DNA from 3 places in the Streptosporangium nanhuense genome. Region 2 is predicted to be linked to each of the others. Evidence: riboswitches for the same ligand, from Rfam matches in the RefSeq annotation. Region 2 holds a riboswitch; each other region holds the start of a gene.
What was found. Region 2 has a riboswitch for cyclic di-AMP ahead of AC5L38_RS15690 (C40 family peptidase). Riboswitches for the same ligand answer to the same signal wherever they lie in the genome.
Positions count from the first base shown of each region.

Region 1: it holds a riboswitch for cyclic di-AMP, as region 2 does, so the genes downstream of both, AC5L38_RS04055 (CHAP domain-containing protein) here and AC5L38_RS15690 (C40 family peptidase) in region 2, are expected to answer to the same signal.
Region 3: it holds a riboswitch for cyclic di-AMP, as region 2 does, so the genes downstream of both, AC5L38_RS05805 (C40 family peptidase) here and AC5L38_RS15690 (C40 family peptidase) in region 2, are expected to answer to the same signal.

Region 1 is NZ_JCADBG010000001.1:971,311-977,226, forward strand. Features, by position in the region: gene AC5L38_RS04050 (ABC transporter substrate-binding protein) at 1-333, opposite strand, end outside; gene AC5L38_RS04055 (CHAP domain-containing protein) at 1,125-1,823, opposite strand; cyclic di-AMP (ydaO/yuaA leader) riboswitch at 1,842-1,980, opposite strand; gene AC5L38_RS04060 (hypothetical protein) at 2,803-3,771, shown strand; gene AC5L38_RS04065 (DUF6716 putative glycosyltransferase) at 3,869-5,071, shown strand; gene AC5L38_RS04070 (HAMP domain-containing sensor histidine kinase) at 5,147-5,916, opposite strand, start outside.
Region 2 is NZ_JCADBG010000007.1:114,851-120,766, forward strand. Features, by position in the region: gene AC5L38_RS15685 (helix-turn-helix domain-containing protein) at 569-769, shown strand; gene AC5L38_RS15690 (C40 family peptidase) at 916-1,965, opposite strand; cyclic di-AMP (ydaO/yuaA leader) riboswitch at 1,971-2,117, opposite strand; gene AC5L38_RS15695 (amino-acid N-acetyltransferase) at 2,599-3,144, shown strand; gene AC5L38_RS15700 (RDD family protein) at 3,373-4,560, shown strand; gene AC5L38_RS15705 (histone-like nucleoid-structuring protein Lsr2) at 5,853-5,916, shown strand, end outside.
Region 3 is NZ_JCADBG010000002.1:200,968-206,883, forward strand. Features, by position in the region: gene AC5L38_RS05800 (C40 family peptidase) at 1-418, shown strand, start outside; cyclic di-AMP (ydaO/yuaA leader) riboswitch at 1,181-1,340, shown strand; gene AC5L38_RS05805 (C40 family peptidase) at 1,510-1,989, shown strand; gene AC5L38_RS05810 (hypothetical protein) at 2,173-3,012, shown strand; gene AC5L38_RS05815 (M48 family metallopeptidase) at 3,009-4,286, shown strand; gene AC5L38_RS05820 (glycosyltransferase family 4 protein) at 4,283-5,407, shown strand; gene AC5L38_RS05825 (AMP-dependent synthetase/ligase) at 5,548-5,916, opposite strand, start outside.

The DNA.
Region 1 (5,916 bases), on a different contig from region 2:
CAGGGCGATGATGTCGGCCGCGCCGCTGTTGGCCTGCAGGCGCTGGAGCAGCTGCGGGAGGTAGACGTCCTCGAAACGGTCGGTCAGGTTCTGGTACTTGACCTGGATGTTCGGGTGCGCCGCGTTCCACGTCTCCACGGCCTTGTCGTAGCCGAAGTTCTCGCCGCCGCCGAAGGTGTGCACGGTGATGGTCACCGGCTCGGCCGCGGCGGCGGAGCTACCGCCCGCTGCGGGCGCGGCGGGCTCACTGGAACTGCACGACGTGATGGCCAGGGCGGTGGCCGCCATGACCGAGACGGCGGCGAGCTTGCCGTGCCGCTTGTTGTTCAACATTCCGGACCCCTCTCAGGTGGTCGCCCGAATCATTGGGAGGCGACATCGCGGACCGGTCCCCGACAAACCGGTCCTCGCGACGAGGTCGTTCCTCAATGTGCTTTGGGAGCGCTCCCACGAAGAGTGGACGATAGGCAACCGGGACGTCAATATGCCGAAACTCAACCGTTACATCCGGGCGGTTTAGGTGGGACTACCGGCATGAAACGTTCACAAACGCCTCATACTGGTTATTGGGAGCGCTCCCATCTCACGGGCATACAGTCGGGGCATTTCGTGTCCTCCTGGGAGAGGGTCCGTCGGGGGAGGCCTCGGAAGACGTCGGCGCGGGGCTTGTCAAGGGGGTGTCAGGGCGAGTCCGGGAAGGGGCGGGCGCGGCTGGAGCGGATGCGCCGGGAAGGCCGGCGCGAGGAGGAACGAGGGCAAGGTGAGGCGGGGCGGCCTCGGGGCCGGGCCGGAGAGGGGCCAAGGTGGGGGCCGGGCAGGAGGGCGGTCCCGGTCCCGGGGCCGGAGCCGGGCGGGGGAGGACGCGAAACGCTCCCGGGGGCGCCGCTCGTTCGAGCGGCGCCCCCGGGAGCGTGTGGACCTGGCCGTCGTTCACCGGCGGGGACCTGGCCGTCGTTCACCGGCGGGGACCTGGCCGTCGTTCACCGGCGGGGACCTGGCCGTCGTTCACCGGCCGGGACCTGGCCGTCGTTCGCCGGCGGGGGCCGGGACGCCCGCGCCCGCCGTGGGGGAACGGCGGCCGCGGGCGGCGGTGAGCGCGGTCGGTCGAAGCGGACCGGGTGAGGTCAGTTGGAGTAGACGGGGTAGCCGTAGCCGACGACCTCGGAGACGGGACGGACGCGCTGCTCGACGTCGCCGTTGCCGGTGTTGCCCTCGATCGTGGTGATCGTGCCGTCTCCGTTGTCCTTCTTCACGAAGCCGACGTGGTCGATGCCCTCGATGCTCTTGCCGCCGGCCCAGTCGAAGTAGACGACGGCGCCGGGGGTCGGGATGGTGCCCCAGTGGCCGTTGTTCTTGAACCACTTGGCGTGGGCCACGGTGTAGGCGTCCCAGCCCATCGTGGGGCGGATGCCGGCCACCTCGCCGACCCAGGAGACGAACATCGCGCACCAGGGGGCGTTGGCGTAGTCGTACACGGTGTTGCCGCCGTCGCGCGCGAGGGTCTCCTTGGCGCGGGGGCTCGACATGTACCAGGAGTGGAACTTGGTCCCGCCGCCGTTGGCGTTCTCGCGGACGCCGATCTGCTTGGAGGCGATGTCCAGGACCTTCGCGGCGGAGACCTTGGGGAGCCTCTCGGCCACGATCTGCAGCGGGGTCTTGGCGGCCTTGGCGTCCTGGGCCTTGGTGTCGACGGGCGGCGCGTTCACGACGCCGTGGCCGTCGGCGGCCAGGGCGGTGCCGGTGGTGCCGGTCGCCAGGGCGACGCACGCGCCCATGATGGCGCAGGCGGCGCGGGGGGTGGAGATGAGGCGATGCTTAGTCATACGGGGGTTCGACTCCTTGCTTCGCTTCCATTCCGCCTACCGGGTTAGCTGACGGGTTCGGGCTGGGAAGTGCCCTACGGCGCACAGGTGCGCTGATTCACCCCAGGAACGTGGTTCCCCGGTTCCGCAGACCTCGCGGATTCGGCGGCCGTGCTCACCATCGGTGGAGGGGCTCCACCAGGTGGGACACAGTCGGGCAATGTGACGGCAATGCACAGACCTGGATAGACCTAGGCAATCGCCACGAATAGGACGAAGGTACGTCAGGGGGACAGACGATTACAAGTAGGACATATTGCCTTGACTTGGGAATACGCCTGAATCAGGTCGGTGTTGCGGGGTGCCCTCCGGCCGGAGAGGCGGGGCGCGGCGACCTCGGCCACACCTCCCCGAGGTGGTCGGGCGCAACTCGCGCCGACGTCGGGATCCCCTGCCCCTGCGGCGATCCGGGTTTTCCGCACCCGCCCGCGAGTCGCCTGCGGAGGGGTGCTATGACGCGCGAGCGGACCCTCGGTAAGGGCGTGAGGCACCCGGTAAAGTTTCGAACATGTATTCGATGGTAAAAAGTATTCCGATGGTAGAGGTTCCCCCATGCGGGGGCCGGGGGCGGCGCGCCGGATCCAGTGGCCCCGGCCCCGCGCCCGAGGGAGTTTGCGCAGCTCAGAGCGATGATGGAGGGCAGCGGGCGGGCCTCGCCGCCCGGAAGGTAAAGAGATGTGCCCGTGAGGGGCCCCGCGAGGCTCCGTGACCCCGCGAAGGTAAAGGTGCCGAGTAAAGGAACACGCTTTCCCCGAGGCCCCGCCGCGCCCGCGGGTAAAGTCCGGACGATCATCAACAGACGCGCGTGGTCGGCTGTTCACCCGCAGTTCCCGGGCGCTTAAGCACACCGGGTTAGGTTGTGGCAGTCGTGAACGGGTCATCGCCCGGCGTGGAGGACGGCCGAGACCACGCGCGGGATCAGGGTTCGGCCGTTGCCTGGGTGGAGTCCCCGCTGCAGATGCTCTGCGCGGTGGAGGCACATCATGCCGGGCTGCTCGGCGCCCGCAGCCATCTCGTGCCCAGGGCGAAACTCCGCCCGCTGGCCGTGACGGGCCGCGAGCTGGGCCGTCTCACCCTGCCGAGGGGGCTGGAGCTCACCGCGGCCAGGCAGGACATGCCCAGGCCGCGCCGGGGCGAGACCTGGGTGGTGGGCGACGCCTTCTCCGGCAAGGTCCAGTTCCGCTGGCTCACCGCGCTCCCCGGCCGGATCGTGATCGTCGACGACGGTCTCGCCACCATCAGGCTCCTGGAACTGCTCACCGGCAGGGTGGGAACGCCCCTGCTGAGGGCCAGGGCGAAGGCCGGAAGGCTCAGGACCGCCCTCGGCGCGGCGGCCGGGCTCAGGCTGCGCGCCGCCGCCCGCTCGGGACGACTGTCGATCTTCACCGCGCTGCCCGTGCCCCCCGACCTGGCGAAGGCCGTACGCGCCGGGGGAGCCGAGCTGGTCACCCACGACTTCGCCTGGCTGCGGTCCCAGCCGCTGCGCGGGCCCCGTCCCGAGGAGCGCACCGTCGTCCTCGGCACCTCGCTGGTCCGCAACGGCCTGATCCACCGCGACCGCTACTTCACCTGGCTGGCCGGGCTCGGCTCGGCCGGTCCGGTGGCCTACTTCCCGCACCGCCGCGAGGATCCCGACGACCTCGTCCGGGTCGGGGAGCAGCCGGGGATCACCGTCTACGACGGCGGGACCCCCGCCGAGATGACCCTGCGCGGGCTCGCCGCCGAGCAGCGGGTGCTCAGCCTGCCGTCCACCGCGGTCACCTCCCTGCGGGTCCTGCTCTCGGCCCGGGGCGTCGCCGTGGAGACGGTGGACGTCCCCGACGAGTGGTGGACGGCCGAGGCGGCGCCGTCACTGCGCTCGCACCTGTCGAGGTTCGCCCATCACGACACGGGAGTCCCCGGGGCATGATCCCGTGGCCGACGCCCGGCGGGCCCGCCGCGCGCGGGACGCGCTTCCCTGCACACGAAACCGTACGAAACCGGGGATTCCCCGCCGGAGGTTCTCCTTGAAGGTCCTGGCCGTGGCCGACTCCGACTCCTACCTGAAGTGGGCGGCCTGCCTGCTGAGGGACCTGCCCTCGGGCTGCGAGACGGAGCTGGCGGTCATCCGTACCCCCATCACCCCGTCGCCGGCGCAGATCCACGCGGCCGTCGCCGGCTCGGCGGCCGACCCGCCCGTGCTGTCGGCCCGCGCGCTGCGCCGGACCGCGGAGCGCCTTCGGCCCGACGTGGTGCTCGTCGCCTGTACGGGACCCGTGGTGGACGTGCTGGTCGGCGAGGTGCTGGCCGGGTTGCGGCCCCGGCCGGTGTTCGTCTCGGGGCTGCCGGGCATCTCCGTCCCCGCCACCGAGAAGGCGTGGCTGTTCCGCAGCGGGTGCGACCTGTTCGTGCTGCACAGCGGCCGGGAGGTCGAGGAGTTCTCCGAGATCGGCTGCCGGCTGGGCGGGGGCGGCCAGATCGGGCTGGCCCGGCTGCCGTTCCTGCGCGACGGCGTGGAGACCCCCGCGACCGGGCCGCGCGACCGGGTGGTGTTCGCCACCCAGGCCAAGGTGCCCAGGCGCAGGGAGGAGCGCGAGCGCGTCCTGCTCGCCCTGGCCGAGCTGGCCCGCAGGCGGCCGGACCTGGACGTCGTCGTCAAGCTCCGCGCCCTGGACACCGAGCGCCAGACCCACAACGAGCGCCACCACTACCAGCGCCTGTGGCAGTCGCTCGCCGAGGAGGGCCGGGTGCGCGCCGAGGCCGTGCGCTTCGCGGTGGGGCCCATGCACGAGCACCTGGCCCACGCGGCCGGATTCGTCACCGTCAGCTCGACCGCCGCGCTGGAGGCGATCGCCCAGCGGGTGCCGCTCCTGGTGCTGTCGGACTTCGGGGTGGGCGCCGAGATGATCAATCTGGTCTTCGAGGACAGCGGCCTGCTCGGCACCCTCGACGACCTCTCCGCAGGGCGGTTCCTGGACCCGGACGACGCCTGGTGCAAGGTCAACTACTTCCACCCCGGCGGCGAGAGCGACTGGGTGTCGCGGATGGTCTCCCTGGTCGGGCAGGCCCGCTCCGGGCGGCTCGTCCCGGCGAGCTCCCTGCTGGAGGGCCCCGAGTACGCCGCCGCCCGCCGCCGCGCCCGCATGCGCGTGGAGGTCCCGCCGAACGTGCTGCGCGTCGGCTACCGCGCCAAGCGCCGGATGCGCCGCTACCTCAAGGCGCTCGGCTAGGAACGGCCCCCGGACACGGTGTCGCGGCGGTGCCCCGGTCCGGGGCCGCGAGCCGAAGGCCGTCCCCGGGACCGGTCAGCGGCGCAGGGTGAGCCTGAAGGCGCAGCCGTCGCCCTCGGGCCGGGCAGGGTCCAGCGTGAGGTCGCCGCCGTGGGCCAGCGCGATCTGCCTGGCGATCGGCAGGCCGAGCCCGGTGCCGGGGACGTCGCGCCGGCCGCGCCAGAAGCGTTCGAAGACGTGTTCCCGCTCGCCGGCGGGGATGCCGGGGCCGTGGTCGGTCACGGTCACCGCGGCCTCGGCACCTGCGACCTCGACGGCGATCTCCACCTCCGATCCGGCCGGGGCGTACCTGATCGCGTTGTCGACGAGGTTGGAGATCGCCCGGCTCATGGTGGGCTCGTCGACGGAGCACACGGCGGCGGGCGGGCCGGTGACCGACAGGCCGATCTCCTTTTCGGCCGCCAGCACGCCGGCGTGCTCGACGACGTCGCGTACCAGGGTCACCAGGTCGGCCGGCCGCCGGTCCACGGCGCGGGCCCGCGCGCGGGCGTCGACCAGCAGGTGGTCGATCGTCGTCCGGAGCCGTTCCGAGGCCGCCCGCGAGCGTTGCAGCCCCCGCCGGTAGATCTCGACGGTGGGCGCGGGGTGGTCGAGGAGCACCTCGGCGTTGGTCATCAGGACCGACAGCGGCACGCGCAGCTCGTGGCTGGTCTCGTCGATCAGCCGCCACTGCGTCGCGGCGGCCCGCTCCAGCCGGTCGAGCATGGCGTCGAAGCTCGCGGCCAGCGCCACCACCTCGGCCGGCCCGCGGTCGAGGGCGATGCGGCGGCTCAGGTCGGTCCCGC
Region 2 (5,916 bases):
CTTTTCCGCATGGTGCAGATATCCCTTTCCAGTATGTCCAATATCGCCCGACGGTCCGCCGTTGCGCGGTACTTCGCGAATGCCGCAAAGCCTCGCCCTTGACCCTCATATTTCCGCGTTTTCCGTGGCGTGTGGTCAAGGCGGTGAGGCATGGTCGCCGGAGAGCGCGGGGAAGAGATCAATTTTTGCCGGAAAATACGGGCGGGCCGGGATCCCCGGGGGATCGGCTTCGGAGTGTCCGGCGAGACGGTGGTTCCGGCGAAACCTTGTTCTGCCGGGACTTCGATCGTCGCAGCCAGGGGGTGCTTGCCGGCTCGTGCCTGGGCTCGATCATGACATAGCCGCAAAGGCACTGACATATCATGAGTACTTCACGTAGCGCCTGCTATGTCAATACTGGACGCACGCTATGAAGAGCGGAACTTGACGACCTTTGAACAAGGCGTTTACCGTTCCTGGCGGACGGTATTCATTTCCGGCGTCTCGCACCCGGTTTCCAGAGTGGGGGGAGTGACTCTTGATGGCATATCCAGAAGTGGATTCACGCCATGGCGACAGCCCCCTGGGCATGAGCGAAATCGGTCTCAGTGACGACGACCTCGTGCTGCTGGCTGAGCTCGCCAAGGGTGTCACCGTCGATCGGGTAGGGCGTCGCCTCGACATCAGTGGCCGGACGGTGAGGCGCAGGCTGAGAGGCATCTGCGACCGCATCGGCGTCGCCACGGCGATCGAGGCCGTGGCCTGGGCGGCTCGCCGTCGCCTGATCTGACGCGTCGCCGCGTGTCCGGCAGGTCGGGCCGGACACGCGTGCGAGCCGGCAGGCAGGACAGGCCACACCACTCCGGTCCGGCAGGTCGGGCCGGACACGCGTGCGAGCCGGCAGGGACGCCCGCACCGCTCAGGCCGGAAGACGGCTCAGGCGGCGATGCGGACGCCTCCGGCGAAGGGCCGGTTGTCGATCGTGGCGATGTGGATGACGTCACCCGTCCGGGGCGCGTGGACCATCAGGCCCGCGCCGATGTAGATCCCGACGTGGTGCAGGTCGCTGTAGAAGAAGACCAGGTCGCCGGGGCGCAGCTCGTTCCTGGAGACGTGGGTGCCCGCGGTCCACTGGTCGCCGGTGTAGTGCGGCAGGCTGATGCCGACCTTCTGGTAGGCCCACATGACCAGGCCGGAGCAGTCGAAGGAGTTGGGCCCCTCGGCGCCCCACACGTACGGCTTCAGCTGCTGGGTGAGCGCCCAGCGGGCGGCCTCCGCGCCCTTGCCGCTGCCCACGATGGGCACGTTCGTCTTGACCCGGGCACCCCTGTTGCTGACGGCCCTGGTGCGCACCTCGCTGAACAGGTCGCTCTCGACCCGGTCGACCAGCCGCTCGATCTTGGTCCGGTTGCCGTCGATCTCCGCCAGGAGCTTCTTGACCTCCGTCGTCCTGGCCTTGGCACTGGCCTGGGCCCGCTCGGCGGCCTCGATCGCCCGGCTCACCTGGGCGAGCTCCTCGCTCTGCTGCTGCTGGAGCGCGTAGTTGGTGGTGGCCTGGTCGAGGAAGGTGTCGGGATCGGTGGCCTGCGTGAAGGCGAGCCCGGAGTTCAGGCCGCCCGACATGTAGGTGCTCTGCGCCAGGAGGGTGGCCTTGGTGCGGCGGGACGCCAGCTCCGACTCGCTCGACGCGAGGATCTTCTTGGCGCTCTCCGCGGCCCGCTGGGCCTGCCTGAGCTTGACCCGCTCGCCGTTGTAGCGCTCCGCGAGGGTGCCGATCTCCTGGTGCAGTTTCTCGGCCTGCTTGGCCAGCTGCTGGAGGCTGGGCTCGGGGTCCGCGGTGGCGGACACCAGCGGGGTGCCGAGGGTCAGGGTGGCGAATGCCAGGCCGATGACCGCCATGCGACGGCGCAGCCCTCGCGGCGCGCGTTCTCGATCGCGGGTGTCGTGACCCGCCTGCTTTCCTCCGAGGTCGCGCGTGCGCTTCACCAACGGGCTCCTCTCTCGGCCGCCTACCGGGTTAGCTGACGGGTTCGGGCCGGAGGCAGCCCTACCGGGTGCGCCGGTGGCACTCGGATTCACCCCGGAGGACGTGGTGGGTCCCTGGTTCCCCGCGCGGGGGGATTCGGCGGGTCAGGCTTTTTACGTCTCTGACATCGAGCACGGAGATTAGTGCACCCGTGGTTCATGCTCAACCAGAACTGCGAATTCAGTAGAGGTTTCGCAACTGAGGTGTCACGAAAAGATCACACCTCAATATGATCAACATAGCCGTTACGCAGGCTTTGCCTTCGGTGTGACGGGTGGGACGAGAGGTCCTCCCAGGTCCGGGACCGTGCCAAAGGTGAGTTGCGGCACACGGGAGGCGCCGCGTACCGAGAGTGGTAAAGCGATCGCCAACGGTCATGTGCGGCCTGCGAGCTGCGAGTTAAGGATGAGCCGTAATTAAAGACCGGTGAGGACGTACGCTGAACGGTCATGGAGCAGCTTGCTGAGCATTCTCCCGTGCCGGTCGTCAGCGCCCCCGGCGGCGGGGAGCGGCGTGCCGGATCCACGGAGGCGGAGCGGGGCGCGCCGGAGGCCGGGACGGGTCCCGAGGTCGCCGGGACCACCGAGGTCGCCGTGATCGCCGAGGTCGCCGTCCGCCGCGCACGCACCCCGGACGTCCGCGCGATAAGGCGGCTCGTCGACACCTACGGCGGTGCCGGCCCGCGCCTGCTGGCGAAGGCCACCGTGACCCTGTACGAGGACGTCCAGGAGTTCTGGGTCGCCACCGACGCGGAGGGGGCGGTGATCGGCTGCGGGGCCCTGCACGTCCTCTGGGAGGATCTGGCCGAGATCCGCACCGTCGCCGTCGATCCGACCCGCAGGGGGCTGGGAATCGGCCACCGGATCGTCTCCGCGCTCATTCGCACGGCCGCCGAGCTCGGGCTGCGCCGGGTCTTCTGCCTGACCTTCGAGGTCGACTTCTTCGCCCGGCACGGATTCCGGGAAATCCAGGGCACACCCGTCGCGCCGGAGGTCTACGCGGAACTTCTCGCCTCCTACGACGAGGGTGTGGCGGAGTTCCTCGATCTGGAACACGTCAAGCCCAACACCTTGGGAAACACCCGGATGCTGCTACATCTGACACGTGAGCCCGACTCTGATGACTTTAGAGCTGACTGATCGGAAAGGTGACTGTTGATACCTATGTCGATACCTTGTGCTGCAGCATGCATGTGCGTCTGACATTTGCCACATGCGCAGTCTAAGTGAGGTGACGCGGTGAGCACCGGACAGCCGCCGTATCGACAGGATGATCCCGACCGCGATCGCACACCGTCGGGACAGCCGGATTACGGACAGCACAACGCGGGTCGAGCCCCCAACGAACTCGATCCCGACGTGACAGTCGTGGGATATCGGTCGGAGGCCTCACAGCCGAACACCGGCCCAGGACAGAGCCAGCCCGGTTACGGCCAGCAGGGCTACGGGCAGCAGGGGTACGGCCAGCAGCAGGGTTACGGCCAGCAGCCCGACTACGGGCAGCAGGGCTACGGCCAGCAGCAGGGTTACGGTCAGCAGGGTGGGACGGGGGCGTACGGGCAGCAGCCCGGCTACGGCCAGCAGCCCACCCACGACCAGGGTTACGGCCAGCAGGGCGGGACCGGCGCGTACGGTCAGCAGGGTGGGACGGGGGCGTACGGGCAGCAGCCCGGCTACGGCCAGCAGCCCACCCACGACCAGGGTTACGGCCAGCAGGGCGGGACCGGCGCGTACGGTCAGCAGGGTGGGACGGGGGCGTACGGGCAGCAGCCCGGCTACGGCCAGCAGCCCACCCCCGACCAGGGTTACGGTCAGCAGCCGGGCTACGGCCAGCAGCAGCCCGGCTACGGGCAGCAGCCCCAGCCCGGTTACGGCCAGCAGCCCGACTACGGCCAGCAGCCGTACGGCAAGCAGCCCGACTACGGCCAGCAGCAGTACGGCCAGCAGGGCTACGGCCAGCAGCCCGACTACGGGCAGCAGGGTTACGGCCAGCAGCCCGCGTACGGGCAGCAGGGCTACGGCCAGCCGTACGGCGGTCCTCCCGGGGCCCCGGCCCCGCTCGCCGAGTGGTGGCAGCGCCTGGTGGCGAGGATCGTCGACGGGGTCATCCTGGCGATCCCGACGTTCATCATCAGCGCGGTGCTGACCAGCATGCTCGTGACGTTGCCCAGTTTCAACACCGAGACGGGCGAGGTCACGGAGGCCGGCGGCCTGTTCCTGTCGACTCTCCTCATCACGCTGATCACCGCGGGGATCTACTTCGCCTATGAGTTCTTCATGCTCAGCAGGGGCGGGCAGACGGTCGGCAAGATGGTCATGGGCATCAAGGTCGTGCCGGTCGGCGGCGCCCTGCCGCCCGGCGGGCTCAGCTCCGACGTGGCGGTCAAGCGCGCCGGGGTGCTCTACGGTCCGCAGTTCCTGACCTGGGTGCCGTTCCTGAACTACATCGTCTACATCTTCAGTCTCGTGAACGTGCTGTGGCTGCTGTGGGACAAGCCGCTGCAGCAGGCTCTGCACGACAAGGTGGCCGGGACGGTCGTCGTCAAGATCAAGTAGTTCCCTGAATAACGGGGCCGGCGGTTGAACCGCCGGCCCCGTTTTCGCGTACGGGTGAGAAAACGGGGGGCCTTAGGGGCCGCGTATGGGTCTCGGGGTCCGGGGGCCGCGGAAGCGCGAAACCATTTGCCGCGTCCTGAGCAACGCGGGGCAACTTATGACCGAGTCTCGCCCCGCCCACCGGAATATTCGCGTACGGTGCCCACAACGGGCCCACCGGCGCCCGTGGGTCTCCTATGGGGCGTCAATGCCGGATCCACCGCCGTCGGGGGTTCGCGCACTACTCACCGAATGGTCGGCCCGGCGCGCCTCCGGCATCCTCGGCGATCTCGTGCCGGATTCTCTTCTTCGCCTTCCGCCGCGCGTTCAGGACAGGCGGTGAAGGCCTTCTTACGGACCCGGATCGGAGGCGCGTGGTGTTGGCGGGGTTGTCCGAGGGGGCCATCGTGTTTGGTGGTTATACGGTCTACGACTATGTACTCCGTGCCAGAGCGGGTCGTACTCTTGGCGAGAAAGTGTTGAAGATCCGTCTTGTTCCATACGCTTGCGTCACATCGGCTCACACCGGGGTGATGAAGCGAGCGGCTCTCCGTCCGGGTGTTCCGCCGACGGCGGGTATTCCCGTGTTGAACCCGCTCGCGGCGATCTCCGGTTCCACGGCGAGGTGCTCTTCGTCCAGCCCGGCCGACCCCTCCACCAGGGGTTTCGGCGCGGGGAGCTCGACGGCGCGGCGGCCGCGAACCCGCCTGGCATTGGTATTACCGCGACGGTGATGATCACCCGATCGTCCTGTTGGTTTTTCCTCACGGCTTTACGGCCGCAACCGGTAAGGCGGCTGGAGAGAAGCATTAGGCTGGAGAGAGACGGACATGGTCGCCCCTGCTGACGCGCGTCGCCGGCCGGTGGCGCTATGGTCATCTGTGGGCGGTTCCAGACCGATCGGGCGTGCCTGCGCGGCCCAGGAGTCGCCGCCACATTTCCATGGTCCCCAGAAAGCCACCCACGGTGCGGAGCGAGGACGAATGTACGACGTATTGTCCGCGTTGATACCCCCGGCGGTCGTCGGCGGGGCCTTCATCTTCGGAGTTGTCAAGCTACTTCGGAGTGAAGCCGTCGGCCGACGTCCGGCAAAACGACCCGACCCCGAGTCGCAGAAGAGCTGATCCACGGGAGGCTCGACTGCGAGTCTCGGTTGCCTGTGAGAATCGCCGGGCTCCTGGAATTGCCGCTCTTCGATCGCGGGTATATGTTTAGCTTGCGAATGAAACAATACCCGCGAAAGGATTGTGTAGATGGCCAAGCAGATCCAGGAGATTCTCATCGACGACCTCGATGGGGGCGAGGCCAATGAGACTG
Region 3 (5,916 bases), on a different contig from region 2:
GCTCAACGTCTTCAAGACGGGCAACCCCGAGAGCTCCGGACTCCAGTACAACGGCTCCGCCTCGGGCAACGCCCGTGCCGCCCTGCAGTTCGCCTTCGCCCAGATCGGCAAGCCCTACCGGTACGGCGGCACGGGTCCCAGCGGCTGGGACTGCTCCGGCCTGGTCCAGGGGGCCTGGCGCAGCGGGGGGGTCAGCCTTCCCCGTACGACCTGGGAGCAGTGGAGCTGGGGCGCGAGCCGCAAGGTGTCGCTGAGCGAGCTCCAGCCGGGCGACCTCATCTTCAGCGAGGGTCTCGGCCACGTCAGCATGTACGCGGGCGACGGCAACATCGTGCACGCCCCGCAGACCGGTGACGTCGTGAAGGTCGTCCCGCTCTCCTCCTACGGCCGCCGCATCGTCGGAGCCGTCCGCCCCTGAGCCCTGCCCGCCGAGCCCTGAGCGGGGCCGATGGGTTCCGGCTCCGGCGCGTGGTGACGGTGGACGTCTCCCGGGTGCCCGCGCCGTCCGGAGCGGGCTCCCAGGGCCTGGGCGCGTGTCCTCCGTCCTGAGAGCGCATCGGGTTCGTGCGGGCTCCCCTTGAGGACACGTGCCGGGGCCCGGGTGGGCTCCGCCCTGAGAGCGCGCAGGGCCCTCACTGAGGCGTTCACACCTCGCCGTGCGCTCCACCGGCTCCCCGGCCCCTGGGAGGCCGCCAGGCTCCACCGCGTCCCGTGCCCGCGCGATCGGGGGGCCGGGTGAACCGATGTCCGTCCTGGCGCTCGGCGCCGCCGGTTTTGAGGTCGTTCGGGCGGATTTCCGGAGGTCGATCCATGGTGCCGGCACGTGCGCGCAGGGGCCGAGAGGCCCGATCGTCCGGGGGCGGCGCATTCTAAGGCCAAGCCTCAGGCGCGGCGATGTGATGAATATTACAGAAATCACTATTAATCAGAGTGATGCCGGTCGTGTGACGAGGGTCATATCTCAATAGCATAAATAGCCATTTAGCAGGGGTAACAGGAAGATCAAGAGGGCTGTCCGGTCACCCGATTTGGCGAATGCTTTGCCGAAAGTTGGAGATCGGGGTAACTTCTGGCGTCGCGACGTGCAAGCCACGCCGTCGCGGCGAATGTCGGTCTTCGGGCCGGTGTCCCTATAGAAATCCAACCGGCCGCCGCGCCCCCACCCGGGGGCAGGGCTCATCACGGCGGCCCGCCGAATCTATGCAGCCAGGAGGCATGGAACCGGGGACCCAAAAGGCCCAGCACAGTGTGGCCAGGGGTGAATCGGCACATTTGTGCCGTAGGGCATCTTCCAAGCCCGAACCCGTCAGCTAACCCGGTAGGCATCAGTGGAAGTCCCAAGGAGAAATCCTGTCTACCACCCCGTACAACCCCCGTCTGTCGCGCCTTTTCCGCCTTTCCATCGGCGGTATCGCCCTCACCCTGACCGCCTCAGCCGGAGCGGTCACCCTAGGGCCCACGGCGGCGCAGGCGGTGGCGGACGGCCCCTCGGAGATCTTGTTCAACAGCGTGACCGACGCCTCCGAGAAGGCCGAGAGCACCAAGAAGACCGCCCCTCGAACCGTGACCACCGCGACCAGGGCCAAGGCCAAGGGCAAGGTCGGGAGGAGCAAGGCGGCACTGCAGAAGGTCCGGGCCGGTAAGGCGGTCTCGGCGGCCAAGAAGCAGATCGGCGACCCGTACCGGTGGGGAGCCTCCGGTCCCGGAGCGTTCGACTGTTCGGGGCTCGTCCGGTACGCCTGGCGCAAGGCGGGCGTGTCCCTCCCCAGGATCACGCACAGCCAGTACAGGTCGATCAAGAAGAAGGTCTCGTGGAGCAAGCTGCGCCCCGGTGACCTGATGTTCTTCAGTGGGAAGGGCCACGTCGGCATGTACGTCGGCAAGGGCAGGATGGTCCACTCGCCGAGCAGCGGCAAGACGGTCCGTGTCGTGAGGCTGGCCGGCTACTACAGGTCCTCCTTCGCAGGAGCGGCACGGCCCGGGGGCTGAGCCCCGCACGGAGCCCGGGCACGGAGCCCGGACTACGAGGCCTGAGCGAGAAGCCCAGGCCCGGAATCCGAGTACGGGCACCGAGCCCGCGTCCGGGCAGGCGTCCGAGCACGCAAGAGCGGCCCCGGCCCTCCACCAGGAGGGCCGGGGCCGCTCCATGCCGGTCGAGTACCATCGGCTCGTATGTCCGTCCCGAAAGGGCGCCGCGCCGTGCTCGCCGGGATGCTGGCGCTGATGAGCGCCGGTCCGTTCGCCGGGACGGGCCCCCTCCTGGCCGGAGCCGCACCGCTTTTGCCCGACGCCCCTCACGGCCCCCGGACACCTCCGCGCGACCCTCACGATCTGTGGCCGGGCGCCGCGGTCACCGTCCGGGGAGAGCACTCGCTCGTGATCGGCCACGGCGTCCCGGCCGCCGTCCTGCGGGATCTGGCGGCCAGGGCCGACCGGGCCCGCGCGACGGTCGCGGCGATCTGGGGGCCGGTCCACGCGGTGGTCCTCTTCCCCGCCACCGACGCCGAGGCCGCGTCGCTCGCCGGGGCCGGGAGCACCCGCGGCCTGGCCGCGATGGCGACCGCGGACCGGGTGATCGTCCTGCCGTCGGGATACGCCCGGCTCACCGGGACCGGCAGGGATGTCGTGATCACCCACGAGCTCGCCCACGTGGCCACCGGCGCGACCCGGGGCGGCCGGGTGCCGATGTGGCTCTCGGAGGGCTTCGCCGACTACGCGGGCTACCGTGACGCCGGGCTCGCGGTGCGCACGGCCGCCGCGGAGCTGGCCGCGGAGGTGCGCGCGGGCGTCCTGCCCGCCCGGCTCCCCGCCCCGGCCGACTTCGCCCCCGGCGCGCCGCGGCTCGCGCAGGCGTACGAGGAGGCGTGGCTCGCCTGCAGGTTCGTCGCGGAGCGCTTCGGAGAGAAGGCCCTGGTGAGGCTCTACGGTAGCGATGTCGGGAGCACGCTCGGCCTGCCGGTGGCCGAGTTCACCGGAGCCTGGCGCGACTACCTCAGGGAGGAACTCACGTGACGCTGAGCACGACGGACACGCCCCCGGGCGTGCGGTCGGCGGGGTGGGCGCTGGCCGTCCTGGGGGTGGTCACGCTGGCGGTCGTGGCGTTCACCACGCCCTGGCGGGCACTGCCCGAGGGGGCCCCGCCCGTCGTTCCCGATCCGGCCCGTGACTTCACCGCCGAGCAGATCGCCAGGGCCGAGAGGTTCGACGCGCTGGTCAGCCTTCCCGGCTACCTGTCGCTCGGCCTGACGCTGGTCGTGGCGGGGGTGCTGGTGGCCACCCCGCTGGGCGCGCGGCTCGCCGACCGGCTGCCGGGGCCGTGGTGGCTGCGGACGCTCCTCGGCGTGCTGGCGCTGTCGGCGGCCGTGGCGATCCTGCGCTGGCCCCTGGGGATGTGGTCGGAGGGCTACCTGCGCGACTTCGGGCTGTCCACCCAGGCCTGGCCGGCCTGGTCGGCCGACCGGGCCAAGAGCACCGGCATCGGCACCGCGCTGACCGCGATCATGGTGCTGGCGGTGGTCGCCCTGGCGCGGCGCTACCGGCGCTGGTGGATCCCCGCGTCGGCCGGGGCGTTCGTGCTGACCGTGGCCGCCTCCTTCGCCTACCCGGTGCTCGTCGAGCCGGTCTTCAACGACTTCAGGCCGCTGGAGGCCGGACAGCTTCGCGACGACCTGCTCGCCATGGCCGCCAGGGACGGCGTGCCGGTCGAGAACGTGCTCGTCGCCGACGCCTCCCGGCGGACCACCGCGCTCAACGCGTACGTCTCCGGGTTCGGCGCGACCCGCAGGATCGTGGTCTACGACACGCTGCTCCGCGCGCCCGCCGACGAGGTCGAGCTGGTGGTCGCGCACGAGCTGGGCCACGCCAAGGCGGGCGACGTGCTGTCGGGCACGCTCGTCGGCGGCCTGGGCGCGGCGTTCGGGGCGTGCCTGCTCTACGCGGTGACCTCGGCGGGTGTCGTACGGCGCCGGACGGGGGTCGCCTCGCTCGGCGACCCGAGGGCGGTGGGCCTGGTCATGGGGATGCTGAGCCTGGCGACGGTCCTGTCCGGACCGGCCCAGAACCTGGTGAGCAGGCAGATCGAGGCCCGGGCGGACGTGCACGCGCTGGACCTGACCAGGGACCCGGCGACGTTCGTCGCCATGCAGAAACGGCTGGCGGCCACCAATATTTCGGATTTGTCGCCTGATCTAGTCGAATATGTACTTTATGCATCGCATCCCACGACGCCGCAGCGCATCGCCCTGGCACGCTCCTGGGCCGGGCTGAACGGCCTGCCCGAACCGTGAGCCGCACGCTGGTCGTCACGAACGACTTCCCGCCCCGCGCGGGGGGGATCCAGTCGTTCGTGTACGGCCTCATCGCCCGCCGCCCGCCCGGCTCGGTCGTCGTCTACGCCCCCCGGTGGGCCGGCAGCGCGGCCTTCGACCTGCGCCAGCCGTACCCCGTCGTGCGGCACCCCACCTCGCTGATGCTGCCCACGCCCGCCGTCGCCCGCCGGGCCGCCGGGCTGGTCGCCGAGTTCGGGTGCGACAGCGTGGTCTTCGGGGCGGCGGCACCGCTCGGGCTGCTCGCGCCCCGGATGCGCGAGGCCGGGGCCCGCCGCGTCGTCATGGTCACCCACGGCCACGAGGCGGGCTGGGCCGGCGTCCCGGCCGGCCGCCGGGTGCTCGCCAGGATCGGGGCGGACGCCGACGTGGTCACCTACCTGGGGGAGTACACCCGGCGGCGGCTGGCCCGGGTGATAGCCGCCGACAAGCTGGTGCGGCTCGCGCCCGGCGTCGACACGGAGGTCTTCCACCCCGGGGCCGGAGGGGAGCGGGTGCGCGCGCGACTCGGCCTGGGGGAGCGGCCGGTGGTGGTCTGCCTGTCCAGGCTGGTGCCGCGCAAGGGCCAGGACACGCTCCTGCGGGCCTGGCCCGCCGTGGTCGGGGACGTGCCCGGCGCGGTGCTCCTGATCGTCGGCGGGGGCCCGTACCGCAGGACCCTGGAGCGGCTGGCGCGGCCGATGGGCGGTTCGGTCAGGATCACCGGCCCGGTGCCGGAGGCGGAGCTGCCCGGCCACCTCGCCGCGGGCGACGTGTTCGCCATGCCGTGCCGTACCCGCCTGGGCGGCGTCGACGTGGAGGGGCTCGGCATCGTCTACCTGGAGGCCTCCGCCAGCGGCCTGCCGGTGGTGGCCGGTTCCTCCGGCGGCGCCCCCGACGCCGTGCTGAACGGGGAGACCGGCCTGGTCGTCGACGGCACCCGCCCCGACGAGGTCGCGGCGGCCCTGGTCGGACTGCTCAAGGACCCGGCCGGGGCGCGCGCGATGGGGGAGCGCGGGCGCGAGTGGGCGGCGCGCGAGTGGAACTGGGACCTCGCCGCCTCCCGCTTCGCCCGCCTCCTGGAGCCCGCGGAGACTCCTTAGCCGTACGGAGTCTCAGCCGTACGGAGTCTCAGCCGTACGGAGTCTCAGCCGTACGGAGTCTCAGCCGTACGGAGTCTCAGCCGTACGGAGTCTCAGCCGTACGGAGTCTCAGCCGTACGGAGTCTCAGCCGTACGGAGTCTCAGCCGTACAGGGAGTCGACCTGCTTGGCGAAGTCGCGCATCACGATGTTGCGCTTGATCTTCAGGGTCGGGGTGAGGTGCCCGCTCTCCTCGCTGATGTCGATGGCGAGGATGGTGAACTTCTTGATCTGCTCGGCCTTGGAGACGAACTTGTTGGCGCCGTCCACCGCCTTCTGCACCTCGGCGACGATCGCCGGGTCGGAGCTGAGCTCGGTGAGGTCCGCCCCCGCCTTGCCGTTGGCGGCCTTCCACTGCTCCAGGGCCTCGACGTCGAGCGTGACGAGCGCCGCGACGAACGGCCTGTCGTCGCCGACCACCATCGCCTGGCTGATCAGCGGGTGGGCGCGGATGTGGTCCTCCATCGGGGC